One region of the Bacillus cereus group sp. N8 genome, then DNA from elsewhere that is predicted to be linked to it. Evidence: riboswitches for the same ligand, from Rfam matches in the RefSeq annotation. Region 1 holds a riboswitch; each other region holds the start of a gene.

Region 1 (3,159 bases):
TGAATACTCATAATTTCACCTCATGAGAGGGATTTCCCCATATTTGTAGTGCGCTATGCAAATTTATTTCATCTACTTCATGGAGTGGCTTGCTTTGTAAAGTAGCATCAATTGCAGTGCGGAAAGCTTTTCCACCACCTTGTGCTCCATTCGGATGCCCATGTATCCCGCCACCAGCATTAATAACAACATCTTTACCGAAATCTCGCAAGATAAAGGGAACGAAACCAGGATGAATGCCAGCAGATGGGACAGCAAAGCTCTTCTTGAAAAATGTGTCTTCCTCAGTTAAATACTTTGAAATGTTGAGAGCTTCTTCCTTCTCTAACGCAACGCTCCCATATGGAGATGGGAATAAAGAAAAATCTGCACCAGCATAACGTAATAGCTTTCCGAGTAATAATGGAGATGAGACTCCATATAGCTTGGATGATGAATAAGCACCACTCACAGCAGGGTGAGCCATAATAGGAACTGGAATTTCAGCATCTTCTGCAAGTGATTGTAGTACATCTAGTCCGTAAGCAAATACATTAAATAATAGAATATCAGCACCAGCTTGTACTGCGCGCTTCGCATTTTCTTTTAAGTCAAAAGTTCGTCCTGTTAAATTTACGGCATATAACGTTTTATGGCCGTATGTTTCATATACTGCTTGTAAAACTTCTTTTCCAGATATAATGCGCTTTGTTAGTGGTGTTAATGAATTCTCAAATAATACCTCATCATCTTTTACGATATCTACACCACCAATAGCTTGATCGCGTAATTGCGTTTTTAAATACCCAATATTTCGTCCGATCATGCCTTTAAAAATACTCATTAAAAGGGGACGATCATGCACTTGTAAAAGATTTCGAATACCGTCTATCCCGAATTTTGGACCAGGGAAATACTGTTTTAAGTCGTCTGAAAATGTTAAGTCAATTAATTTCACTTCGCCATCAAGTGATAGCTTTCCGAATGTAGTTGTTAAAATCGCTGGTAAGTCTGGACTGAAATTTAATAACGGGTATTCGATTTTAATAATCCCGCGTTTTACTTTTTTACCTAGATACAAATTGGTATGCTCTTGTTCGTCTAATTCCTCAACATGAATGACATTGCCTTTATGCTGTTTTAATTGTTCTTGCAATAAGTGTGGCAAATGAGTCCAAGAGCCAATTGTTAACCCAAGTGCAATTTGCTCAGCTTTTTTTTCTAAGTTATGTGAATCGTCATGGATTAAATACGTCGCTATAATTCCGCTCATTGTTATAACCTCCTAGTTAAATAAAAAAACCTCTCAGCTAAGGAGAGGTTTTTTTACAACCAGCTCCTTATCTGTCAGCGTAATGCTGCGAGAATTAGCACCGTGTCTACAATTATGTAGATCGGTTGCCGGGCTTCGTCGGGCTCGTCCCTCCACCTGCTCTTGATAAGAAGTATTTAGAAATGTTTTAATTTTTAAGATAACTGAATTTTGTCAGATATTTTTCATGTTGTCAATGACTTTTTGAAAAAATTCAAATTATCAATTCGATTAATGGCTTCTCGTAATCGTTCTTCTGTATGCAAGAGACCAACGCGGACATACCCTTCGCCGTGCTCACCAAATCCAATACCAGGAGCAACTGCAACGTGTGCTTTTTCTAGTAAAATATTAGAAAACTGCTCAGATGTATATCCTTCTGGTACAGGAAGCCATGCAAAGAATGATCCTGTTGGAATATCTACATTCCAACCAATTGAATGACAAGCTGAAATAAGAGCGTTTCTGCGAGATTCGTAACTATTTACAAGGTCTACGACGCAAGATTGTGAACTTAATAGTGCTTCACGGGCAGCATCTTGAACTGCACCAAATATACTAACATACATATGATCTTGTAATAAGTTAATTGTTTCAATGACACTTTCATTCCCCACTGCAAAAGCAATACGCCATCCGGCCATATTAAAAGTTTTTGATAATGTGTAAATTTCAATTCCTGTATCTTTGGCGCCGTCTGCTTGCAAGAAACTAACTGGTTTTTGACCATCAAATCCAATAGCACCGTAAGCAAAATCGTGAACAACTAATATATTATGTTTATTAGCAAAATGAATGGTTTCATCAAAGAAATCTTTTGATGCAGTAGCACCAGTAGGATTGTTTGGATAGTTTAAAAACATTAACTTTGCTTGTTTCGCAATAGAGTCATCAATTTTTGTATAATCCGGTAAAAAGTTATTTTCTGCAATAAGCGGTATTGTTTCAAATTGTGCTTTTGCTAAAGCAACTCCGGATAAATAATCTGGATAGCCTGGATCTGGAACGAGAATAGTATCACCAGGGTTTGTAAAACAAATTGGTAATTCTACTAATCCAGCTTTTCCACCAAACAAAATAGCAACTTCCGTTTTTGGATTTACTACTACACCATATTCACGTTGATAGAATGTTGCCACGGCTTCTTTTAAACTTTCATGTCCGCGAAATGGCGGATATTTATGATGAATAGTCTTTTCTGCAGCATCTTGTAAAGCTTTTACGATATGCTGCGGTGTTGGTTGATCTGGATTACCTTGACCTAGATTAATAACATCGTGACCAGCTGCAACGACTTTGTTAACTTTTGCAACAAGTGAAGCGAAAAATTGTGTTGGCAATGATGTTACTATCTCAGAAGGTTGAAATAATTTCATACTTTCCACCTCTTTTGAAAGTTGTTACAATTCTAGTGACAAATGATATAATCTTTCCAGTATTTTGTAAAGAAAAAAATTAAGAATGGGGCTGACAAAATGAAAGTCGCATGTATTCAAATGGATATTGTCTTTGGAGATGTAGAAAAAAATATTGAGAATGCTAAAAATAAAATAAGTGAAGCGATGAAGGAAAGGCCAGATGTTATCGTCTTACCAGAACTATGGACAACAGGATATGATCTAACGAGACTTTCTGAAATTGCAGATAGGGATGGAGTAGAAACGAAAGAAAAGTTGAAAGAATGGTCGAAACAATATGGTGTACATATTGTTGGTGGTTCCATAGCGAAGCAAACAGAGCAAGGTGTTACAAATACAATGTATGTTGTAACTAATAAAGGTCAGCTAGTCAATGAATATAGTAAAGTGCATTTATTTCAGCTTATGGATGAACATAAATATTTAATCGCTGGAAATAGTACAGGCGAA
Region 2 (3,159 bases), on a different contig from region 1:
CTGACGTATCAAAACGTTGATAACCATATGTCATTGCTAAGTCACCAAGACCGCCACCACCGACAAGCCCAGCAACTGCAGAAAATTCAATTAAACCAACTGTCATAAACGTAACACCTAAGATTAATGGCGCTAACGCTTCTGGCACAAGAATTTCAAAAACAATTCTAATTGGTGAAGCTCCCATTGCTTGCGCTGCTTCAATTACCCCTTTCGGAACAGAAACAAGATTTGTTTCAACCATTCTAGCAATACCAATTGATGCAACTAACGTCATTGGGAAGATTGCTGCTGCTGTTCCAATCGTCGTTCCGATAACACTTCTTGTTAGTGGGCTTAAAGCTACTAAAAAGATAATGAATGGAACCGGACGAATTGTATTAATTATGATATTAAGAATAGAAAAGACCCATTTATTTTCTAAAAAGTTTCCTTTCCTTGTTACATATAATAGTAAACCTAGAGGTATACCAAGAATTGTAGCAAATATAAGAGTTACAATTACCATTAAGAGGGTATCCCCCGTCGCATCTAATATGCGGGGCCAAAATATACTCCAATCAACTCGCATGAGCTTCTACCTCCTTCAGCTGCACTTGCAGTCTTAGATGTTGTAACGCTTTTTGAATTTCCTTCTGTTCACCTTGCAATTCTACAAGAAGATTTCCAAATAGCACATTTTGAAGTTCAATAATATTTCCGTACAATACATTTACATCGACGCTATAGTTCTTCGCGATATAAGATAGTACTGGCTGCCCTGTCTCCTCACCAGTAAATGTTAAGCGATAAATTTGTCCACCATTTTGAATTTTCGCTAGAACACTGTCTGGTAAGTGATCATTAATAACAGAACGTACAAAGTTTTGAGTTGTTTTTGTTTTTGGTTGTGTGAAAACGTCAAATAGTTTTCCTTCTTCAATAACTTTCCCCTTCTCCATTACAGCTACACGGTGACAAATTTCTTTCACTACGTGCATTTCATGTGTAATAAGTAGAATCGTTAAATTATATTCTCGATTTACTTTCTTTAATAAGTTCAGAATTTCTGTCGTTGTTTCTGGATCTAAAGCTGATGTTGCCTCATCACATATGAGAATATCCGGTGATGTCGCCAGTGCTCTTGCAATCCCAACGCGCTGTTTTTGTCCGCCTGATAACTGCTCTGGATAATAGTTTGCTTTATCTTCTAAACCAACAAATTTTAGTAATTCAGTTACTCTTTCTTTTATTTCATTCTTTGGCAATTTCGCTAACTTTAATGGATATGCAATATTTCCAAACACTGTTCTTGAATTAAATAAATTAAAACTTTGAAAAATCATCCCAATTCTTTGTCTTAATTTCCGTAATTCTTTCGTCGATAATGATGTAATATCTTTATCATCTATTGAAATCGTTCCCGCAGTTGGTCTCTCTAGCATGTTTACTAGACGTAATAACGTACTCTTTCCAGCACCACTAAATCCGATAATGCCAAAAATTTCGCCCTTTTCAACTGATAGCGTTACATCCTCCACTGCATGAACAGATTGCCCACCTGATTCATATACTTTACTTACATTGTTAAAAGAAATCATTTTCTTCCCTCCTATATGCTGTAAAACTTAAAGTAGAGCTTTCGAGGTAAAATAAAAAGTGCTCCCCTTCTTATCACTTGTAAAAGATAAGAAGGAGAGCACTTATATGTACTCGTTCACATCTTCTCATCTTCCAAGCTTACTTTAAGCTTGCTGGAATTAGCACGGTATTAAAAAATCCGTTGCTGAGGTATCGTAGGGCCAGTCCCTCCACCTCTCTGGATAAGAGTGTATCGATTTAATTATCATTTAATTAATTCTCATTATAGAACTCAGAATAATAAGAGTCAATACATTTTTCGGAAAAATATTAATTATTTCTCTATTAAAATTTTTAAATAAAAATTCACAATACAATGTTATGTTAAATTCTCCTCACTCATATTTTTTAAAAGGAGAATCCTCTCTATGAATTGAATAACATTATTTGAATATGAAACTCGGAGGAAGATGAATATATGAAAACAGCCCTTTTGCTCGTCGATATTCAAAATGACTATTTTCCAAATGGAAAGATGGAATTACGTAATCCAGTAGAAGCAAGTGAATATGCTAATCAGCTACTGCAACATTTTAGAATAAGAAACGAACCTATTTTTCATATCCAGCATGTAGCTATAAAAGATAACGCTACTTTTTTCCTACCCAATACAGAAGGTGTCCATATTCACGAAAATGTCCGTCCACTTAGAGAGGAAACCGTTATCCTTAAACATTATCCAAATAGCTTCCGAGAAACTAATCTTCTAGAACGATTACAACATTCAGGAATTGAGCACGTCGTAATATGCGGGATGATGACCCATATGTGTATTGATGCTACGGTAAGGGCTGCTTTTGATTTTGGCTTTCACTGTACCCTAATACACGATGCTTGTGCTACAAAAGATCTTTCATTTAAGAATGCTACTATACCAGCTGTTTATATTCATAATACAATTTTGGCGAGTTTGAATAATATATATGCTGAAATACTTAGCACAAAAGAGTTTGTACAACGAAAAAAATCCTTTTGAAAATTCAAAAGGATTTTTTTCGACTATATCATAGTATATTTACCATCTATTTATGCCCTATTTTTAAGAATTCATATTATATCTATAACAACCTTACTAATTATTTACATTGATACATTATCATTTTTACTATCTTTTGATTGAGTCCAATTTTTCCATAAAAATTGAATATTACATGTACGAGAAGCTTCCTTAAAGCTCATTCCTGTTAATGGATAACATGTGATTTTCATACTTGCAAAAATTATAATTGCTATCATTGTTATAGCCGTAATTATTATGAAAGCAGCCAGTAACATCCAAATTGATTGTGCTGGCCAAAGATTTAATTTATTCCCAATATATACAACTACTAAATTATGCATTAAATACACACCAAATGAAAAAGCAGATAAAACTTGTATTCCCTTAAACATAAATGGCTTCATTGAGTAATTCCTAAAATATTCTTTTACTAATAAGAAGATTGAACCTGAAAGTATTACTTCGAATACTCTAACATACGCCTTGAAATCCTCAGAGTACTCTCCGATTTTAACCGTTTCATACCAAGTACCCAATAT
Region 3 (3,159 bases), on a different contig from region 1:
GATCTAATGCGCTCGTTGCTTCATCACTTAATAAAACTTCAGGCTCATGAGATAGTGCACGAGCAATTGCTACACGTTGCTTTTGACCACCAGATAATTCGCTTGGATATGCATCTTTTCTATTAAAAAGATCAACAATACGTAAATACTTTTCTACCCTTTTTTCAATTTCATTTTTGGAGAGACCAGATAGACGTAAGGGTAGAGCGATGTTTTCATAAACGGTAACGGTTTTAAGTAAATTGAATCCTTGAAAAATCATGCCGATCTTTTGTCTTGCTTTTGCGAGTTCTTTTGTCGATAAGGTTGTTAAATCTTGTTCATTTACAATGATATTTCCTGTCGTTGGTTTTTCTAATAAATTTACACAACGAATTAATGTACTTTTGCCAGCGCCACTATATCCGATGATTCCAAATACTTCGCCCTTTTTTACTTTAAGGGAAGTTGATTTAAGAGCCTCAACATTCCCTTTTTTTGTTGTAAATACTTTGGAGACGTTTTTTAATTCAATCATTATAGTCAGCTCCTACCAAGACGGTAAAACAGAACCATCGAATTTTTTCTCAATGAAATCTTTTACTTCTTTAGATTGATAAGCTTTCTTTAATTTATTAACAACAGCATCATCTTTATTTTCAGTACGAACAACGACCCAGTTCACATATGGTGAATCTTTTCCTTCGCGGAAAATAGAATCTTTCGCGGGGCTTAATTTTGCACCTAATGCAAAGTTTGTATTAATTGCAGCTGCCTTTACTTCACTTAGCTGCGTTGGTAATTGAGATGCCTCTAATTCAACAATCTTTAAATTTTTCGGATTTTCAATTACATCTTTTGCAGTCGCTTTTTCTGTAGCTTTTGGATCAACTTTTAAAACTCCTGCTTTTTCAAATAGCTTTAAAGCACGAAGCTCATTTGTTGGATCATTTGGGACAGCGATTGCATCGCCCTCTTTTAATTCTTTTACATCTTTTAAACTTTTAGAATATACACCCATAGGGAATGTTACTGTTGAAAATACTTCAGTTAATTTCATGTTGCGTTCGGCTTTAAATACATCTAAATAAGATTTAGTTTGATAGCTATTTACATCGAGGCTTTTTTCATCTAAAGATACGTTTGGCGCTACATAATCATTAAATACCTTTACATCAATTTCGAGACCATCTTTTGCTGCAACTTCTTTCACCTTTTCAAAAATTTGTTCATGCGGTCCACCTGTTACACCAACGGTAATCTTTTTCTCATCTAATGCTTTTACCTCTTTATCAGAATTAGCACCACATGCACCTAACAATAATACAGCTCCACTTACAATACTTAATAATACCTTTTTCATCTATAATTCCCCCTTAATATACGTTCCAAAATAAAAAGCACCTCTCAAAAATAAGAGAGGTGCCGAATAGACGAAATAGGTTCCTCTCTTATCTTCCAAAACGAAAATCGTTCTGCAGGAATTAGCACCTTAGCTTATACGTTATAAGCTCGGTTGCCGGGCATCATCGGGCCAGTCCCTCCGCCACTCTTGATAAGAGTATGTGTATGTAGTTTTTAAATATGGTACTAATAGTAAATCTTACAAAAAGAATTGTCAATGTTATTTTCTGAATATATTTTATTTTAAGGTAATGGAAACATTTCCTTTTTTATGTCCGGTCTCTACGTACGTATGAGCTTTTGAAATTTCTTCTAACGGGTAAGTTTTATCGATAACGGGCTTTAATTTTTCTTCTTCCGTTAGCATTTTTAGTAGAAGCATATCTTCTTTGCTTACTTTTGCCATCGTTCCATTGACTGACACGTATTTACCGTTAGCTGTTAATGCTTTCTTACAATAGGATTTTTTAATTTTTCCAACTGCATCAAATATAATATCGTAGCGTTCATCTCGCTTTGTAAAATCTTCTTTAGTATAATCAATTACTTTATCAGCCCCTAAAGATTGCACTAGTTCAAAATTTGAATTGCTACAAACAGCCGTAACGGTTGCGCCGAAATATTTAGCGAGTTGTACGGCAGCTGTTCCCACGGATCCAGATGCGCCGTATATGAGCACTTGTTGCCCTCTTTTTATACGGGCCTTTCTTAGGAAGTGTAATGCCGAAGTTCCGCCAAAGGGAATAACTGCGGCTTCTTCATACATCACATTGGTAGGTTTCAATGCTATTAATCCACTTTCATGTACACATGTATATTCTGCATAACCACCAACATTAAGCTCTGTTAATGCAAAAACTTGGTCTCCTTTTTTAAATAGAGTTACATCCGTTCCTGCTTCTTCGATTTCACCGGATAATTCTACGCCGAGTATAGGTTTTCTAGGTTTGCTGAAACCTAATATAATTCGCATAGGAATCCAAAATAATAGGGGGCTAGAAAAGCTCCGCATTCTACAATCTCCAGTTGTTACACTTGTTGCATGAATCTTAACTAATACTTCATTCTTTTTAGGAGTAGGTTTCTTTACATTTTGAAGCTTGAGAACGTTAGGTGGCCCGTATTTTGTGCAAATAATTGCTTTCATAGCAACCTCCTGAATAAAGTTATTTTCCTCTACATCATATTTAAATTTTTTTAAAATCATGCTTATGGTTTCATTTCATAATAAGTAAAAGAAGGATAGTTCTTTTTTACAGTGTAGTATTTTCCTTTTAAGAAAGTAGGTACAATAAGAATAGAGAGAAGTACTAGTGAGATTAGAATTTCAAACGAGGAGAGTGCCATTTGAAAAAAAGAAAAATAGCGGTTGTAATTGTAGCATATACAGTGTTGCTCGCGACTTCTATATATACATACAAAGAGCAACTGGACCATCCTATTATGAGTGATGTAGGAAAGTTGCTTCCAACGAAAATTAAACGTGTTGAAAATGCTGAGGATGAAAGTTCATTAAAACAGTTAGTGCAAGATGCAAATGTTTCTGGAGAGAAGATTTCTATTGCAGGTATGCAACATAGCCAAGGCGGGCAGACGTATTATCCGAACGGTACAATGCTTGATATGAAAGGGTATAATGAAATATTAGAATTCGATCCGGAGAAGAAGAGGATTAGGGTACAAAGTGGTGTCACATGGAGTGACATTCAAAAGAAAATCAATCCATATGGTCTTGCAGTTCAAGTGATGCAATCTCAAAATATTTTTACTGTTGGT
Region 4 (3,159 bases), on a different contig from region 1:
TGTAATAATGAGCCCATCAAATCTTTCATTTTCAATATCACGAAACGTTTTATAAAAGCTTGTTAAATGGTCCTGCGCTACATTACGAGACAGATGTGATTCCATATGAAGCAAATGAACATCTAATTGCAACGGTGTATTTCCAATTAATCGAAGTAATTGTGCCTCTGTGTCTTGCTTCGTTGGCATTAAATTTAATATGGCAATTTTCAATGCCCGGATATCTTGTGTTTCTGCTCGTTCCTTCGTCATTACAAAAATATTTTCTTTTTGCAATACTTTACGAGCTGGTAAATCTTTATCAATTATGATCGGCATGTTGTTTGCCTCCGATTAATGCCGCTTCTAAATCTGCAATAATATCAGAAACATCTTCTATACCAACCGATAAACGAATTAAATCAGATGTAACACCAGCTAAACGCTGATCTTCAGCACTTAATTGTCTATGCGTCGTACTAGCAGGATGTATAACACAAGTTCTTGCATCAGCTACATGAGTTACGAGAGTCGCTAGTTTTACATTTGCGATAAATTCTTTTGCTGCTTCTAATCCACCTTTAATACCGAAAGTTAAAACTCCACTAGCACCTTTTTTCAAATACTTTTGTGCTAACGAGTAATTTTCATTACTATCTAACCCCGGATAATTCACCCATTCAATACGTTCATGGTTAGCAAGCCACTTGGCAACTGCGAGAGCATTTTCGCTATGACGTTCCATTCGTAAATGCAGTGTTTCTAAGCCAATATTGCTAATATACGCATTGAATGGGCTCATACAGTTTCCATAGTCTCTTAATAATTGAACGCGCGCTTTCACAATATAAGCTGCCGCTCCAAAATTTTGTACATAACTTACGCCGTGATAACTCGGATCAGGTTCGACAAGCTCAGGATATTTTCCATTTGTCCAATCAAAGTTTCCTCCGTCAATTACAATGCCACCTAAAGAGCTTGCATGACCATCAATATATTTCGTCGTAGAATGAACAATAATATTTGCTCCATGTTCGAACGCTTGGCATAAATAAGGAGTCGCTAATGTATTATCAACGATAAAAGGTACTTCTAATTCTTTTGCTGCCGCTGAAAGTTCTTTGAAATTCAAAACGTTCATTGCTGGATTTCCTAACGATTCTGCATAAACGAGTTTTGTCTTATCATTCGCAAGTGCCGCAATTTCATCTGCTGTTAAATTTGGATTAAAGAACGTAACATCAATGCCCAGCTTACGTAAACTTACTCCAAATAAATTAAATGTTCCCCCGTAAACTGTTGAAGAACAAAGAAGATGATCTCCACTACTACAAATATTTAAAACTGCCAGCATAATGGCCGCCTGCCCAGAAGCTGTCGCAACAGCCCCCACACCGCCTTCTAAATCTGATAACTTTTGCTCAAATGCAGCTAAAGTAGGATTTCCAATACGCGTATATATATATCCTTCTGCCTCTAAATTAAATAGTGCCGCTAAATCATCCGAGGTATCGTATTTATACGTTGTACTTTGATAAAGTGGCAAAACACGCGGTTCACCATTCTTTGGCGTATAGCCACCTTGCACACAAATTGTTCCTTTTCCCCATGATTCTCCCATCTCTCATTCTCCTTTCTTTTATACAAAATAAAAAACTGCCCCTTTCCTGAAAACAAGAAAGGAGCAGTTTGAAAACACGCTCTAAAGGCTCTTTCTTATCTCTCAGGATTATTACCTGCAGGATTTGGCACAATTCCGTTATACGGCTGTTGCCAAGGTTTCATCGGGCCTGTCCCTCCACCTTTTCTTGATAAGACTATGCAATTACCGTTGATTTTATAGCAATAATTTCCTGATGTCAATTGTTTTTTCTGAATGTTCTAAATCAAATTCATGAATTTTAATATAGACAACAAAAGAAATATATTCCATATTCATTTAAAAAAGACCTTTTAAAAACCTCGATCAATATATAGAATTAAATAAGTAGTTTAAGCGTATAGGTTCAAGATTCTCAAGAGACTCCATTATATTGAATAAGCCAGCCTCTCAAAAAGATACTATATATATTCAATTCATTTCACACTAGCATATTTAATCCTTTCTACATTAAAACTTACATAACGGAGGTATAACATGAAAAATAAAAAGGACATGCACTATATACTCGTCCTATATGGCATTCTTTTAGGCTCTATAGTAGGGGCTACAGTTTGGTTATTTTTAGTTACGCTAAATATCGGAATCCACTTTATTTGGGGATATTTACCTAACGTTTTCTCTTCTCCTCCTTATTACACTCTTTGTGTAACAATCATCGGCGGTATCCTCGTTGGTTTAACACAAAAATACTTCGGTACATATCCACGTCTTATGCCAGAAGTAATGGGTGAATATAAAAAAACAGGTAGAATTGAATACCGTTTTGTACATAAAGCTACTTTAACTGCGCTTATTGTTTTAATATTTGGAGCTAGTCTAGGTCCAGAGGCCGCACTTGTTGGAATTATCGGTGGACTTTGTACATGGGTAGGGGATCGCTTTAACTTCGCTTTAAAGGGAATGAACGAACTAACAGAAGTTGGAATTGGTGCCACTTTAAGCGTCATTTTTAACGCTCCATTATTCGGTTATTTAGCTCCGAATGAAAATGAGGGTGAACAAATTAATGGGTTTTCTAAAAGAAAAAAAGCAATTGTATATCTAACTACTACTTTTGCTGGTTTTTCCGTTTATTTATTGCTTAGTAAACTCGATAATCGTGGATCTTTTATTGTTGATTTTGGGGAAGGATCTCTTTCAATCAATGAATGGATCGCCTTTCTCCCTCTTGCTTGTATCGGTGCTATCGTCGGTTTCCTTTATTTCAAAGTAGAATTTACATTAGAGAAAATTATCCATCCTTTCCGCGAATACAAACTAACACTTGGAATTATAGGTGGGGTTTTATTAGGAATTGCGGGGACTTTTCTCCCATACACATTATTTTCTGGGGAACATCAATTAAAAGATTTAGTTGTTGAATGGAGCCATTTATCTTTTTGGGTATTACTTCTTTCAGGAGTTTTAAAATTATGTATTACCGCCGTTTGTTTAAATACAGGTTGGCGCGGTGGACATATCTTCCCAATTATATTTGCTGGATCAAGTATCGGATTCGCGATGGCTTCCATTCTTCC

What was found. A riboswitch is a leader RNA that binds a small molecule or an ion and turns the genes downstream of it on or off. The one in region 1 is predicted to bind S-adenosylmethionine.
Region 2: linked by a shared signal. The riboswitch ahead of JDS80_RS13810 (methionine ABC transporter ATP-binding protein) and the one ahead of mtnW (2,3-diketo-5-methylthiopentyl-1-phosphate enolase) in region 1 are both predicted to bind S-adenosylmethionine.
Region 3: linked by a shared signal. The riboswitch ahead of JDS80_RS26485 (MetQ/NlpA family ABC transporter substrate-binding protein) and the one ahead of mtnW (2,3-diketo-5-methylthiopentyl-1-phosphate enolase) in region 1 are both predicted to bind S-adenosylmethionine.
Region 4: linked by a shared signal. The riboswitch ahead of JDS80_RS10455 (bifunctional O-acetylhomoserine aminocarboxypropyltransferase/cysteine synthase) and the one ahead of mtnW (2,3-diketo-5-methylthiopentyl-1-phosphate enolase) in region 1 are both predicted to bind S-adenosylmethionine.

What each region holds. Positions count from the first base shown of each region.
Region 1 is NZ_JAEHBK010000001.1:447,293-450,451, forward strand. It holds gene JDS80_RS02440 (2-hydroxy-3-keto-5-methylthiopentenyl-1-phosphate phosphatase) at 1-11, opposite strand, end outside; gene mtnW (2,3-diketo-5-methylthiopentyl-1-phosphate enolase) at 8-1,252, opposite strand; SAM riboswitch class I at 1,317-1,424, opposite strand; gene JDS80_RS02450 (pyridoxal phosphate-dependent aminotransferase) at 1,477-2,667, opposite strand; gene JDS80_RS02455 (carbon-nitrogen family hydrolase) at 2,767-3,159, shown strand, end outside.
Region 2 is NZ_JAEHBK010000007.1:207,261-210,419, forward strand. It holds gene JDS80_RS13805 (methionine ABC transporter permease) at 1-571, opposite strand, end outside; gene JDS80_RS13810 (methionine ABC transporter ATP-binding protein) at 561-1,580, opposite strand; SAM riboswitch class I at 1,704-1,809, opposite strand; gene JDS80_RS13815 (cysteine hydrolase family protein) at 2,039-2,596, shown strand; gene JDS80_RS13820 (acyltransferase) at 2,701-3,159, opposite strand, start outside.
Region 3 is NZ_JAEHBK010000035.1:17,762-20,920, forward strand. It holds gene JDS80_RS26480 (methionine ABC transporter ATP-binding protein) at 1-517, opposite strand, end outside; gene JDS80_RS26485 (MetQ/NlpA family ABC transporter substrate-binding protein) at 530-1,342, opposite strand; SAM riboswitch class I at 1,428-1,541, opposite strand; gene JDS80_RS26490 (NAD(P)-dependent alcohol dehydrogenase) at 1,622-2,530, opposite strand; gene JDS80_RS26495 (FAD-binding oxidoreductase) at 2,731-3,159, shown strand, end outside.
Region 4 is NZ_JAEHBK010000005.1:93,479-96,637, reverse strand. It holds gene metA (homoserine O-acetyltransferase MetA) at 1-318, opposite strand, end outside; gene JDS80_RS10455 (bifunctional O-acetylhomoserine aminocarboxypropyltransferase/cysteine synthase) at 302-1,600, opposite strand; SAM riboswitch class I at 1,693-1,797, opposite strand; gene JDS80_RS10450 (chloride channel protein) at 2,117-3,159, shown strand, end outside.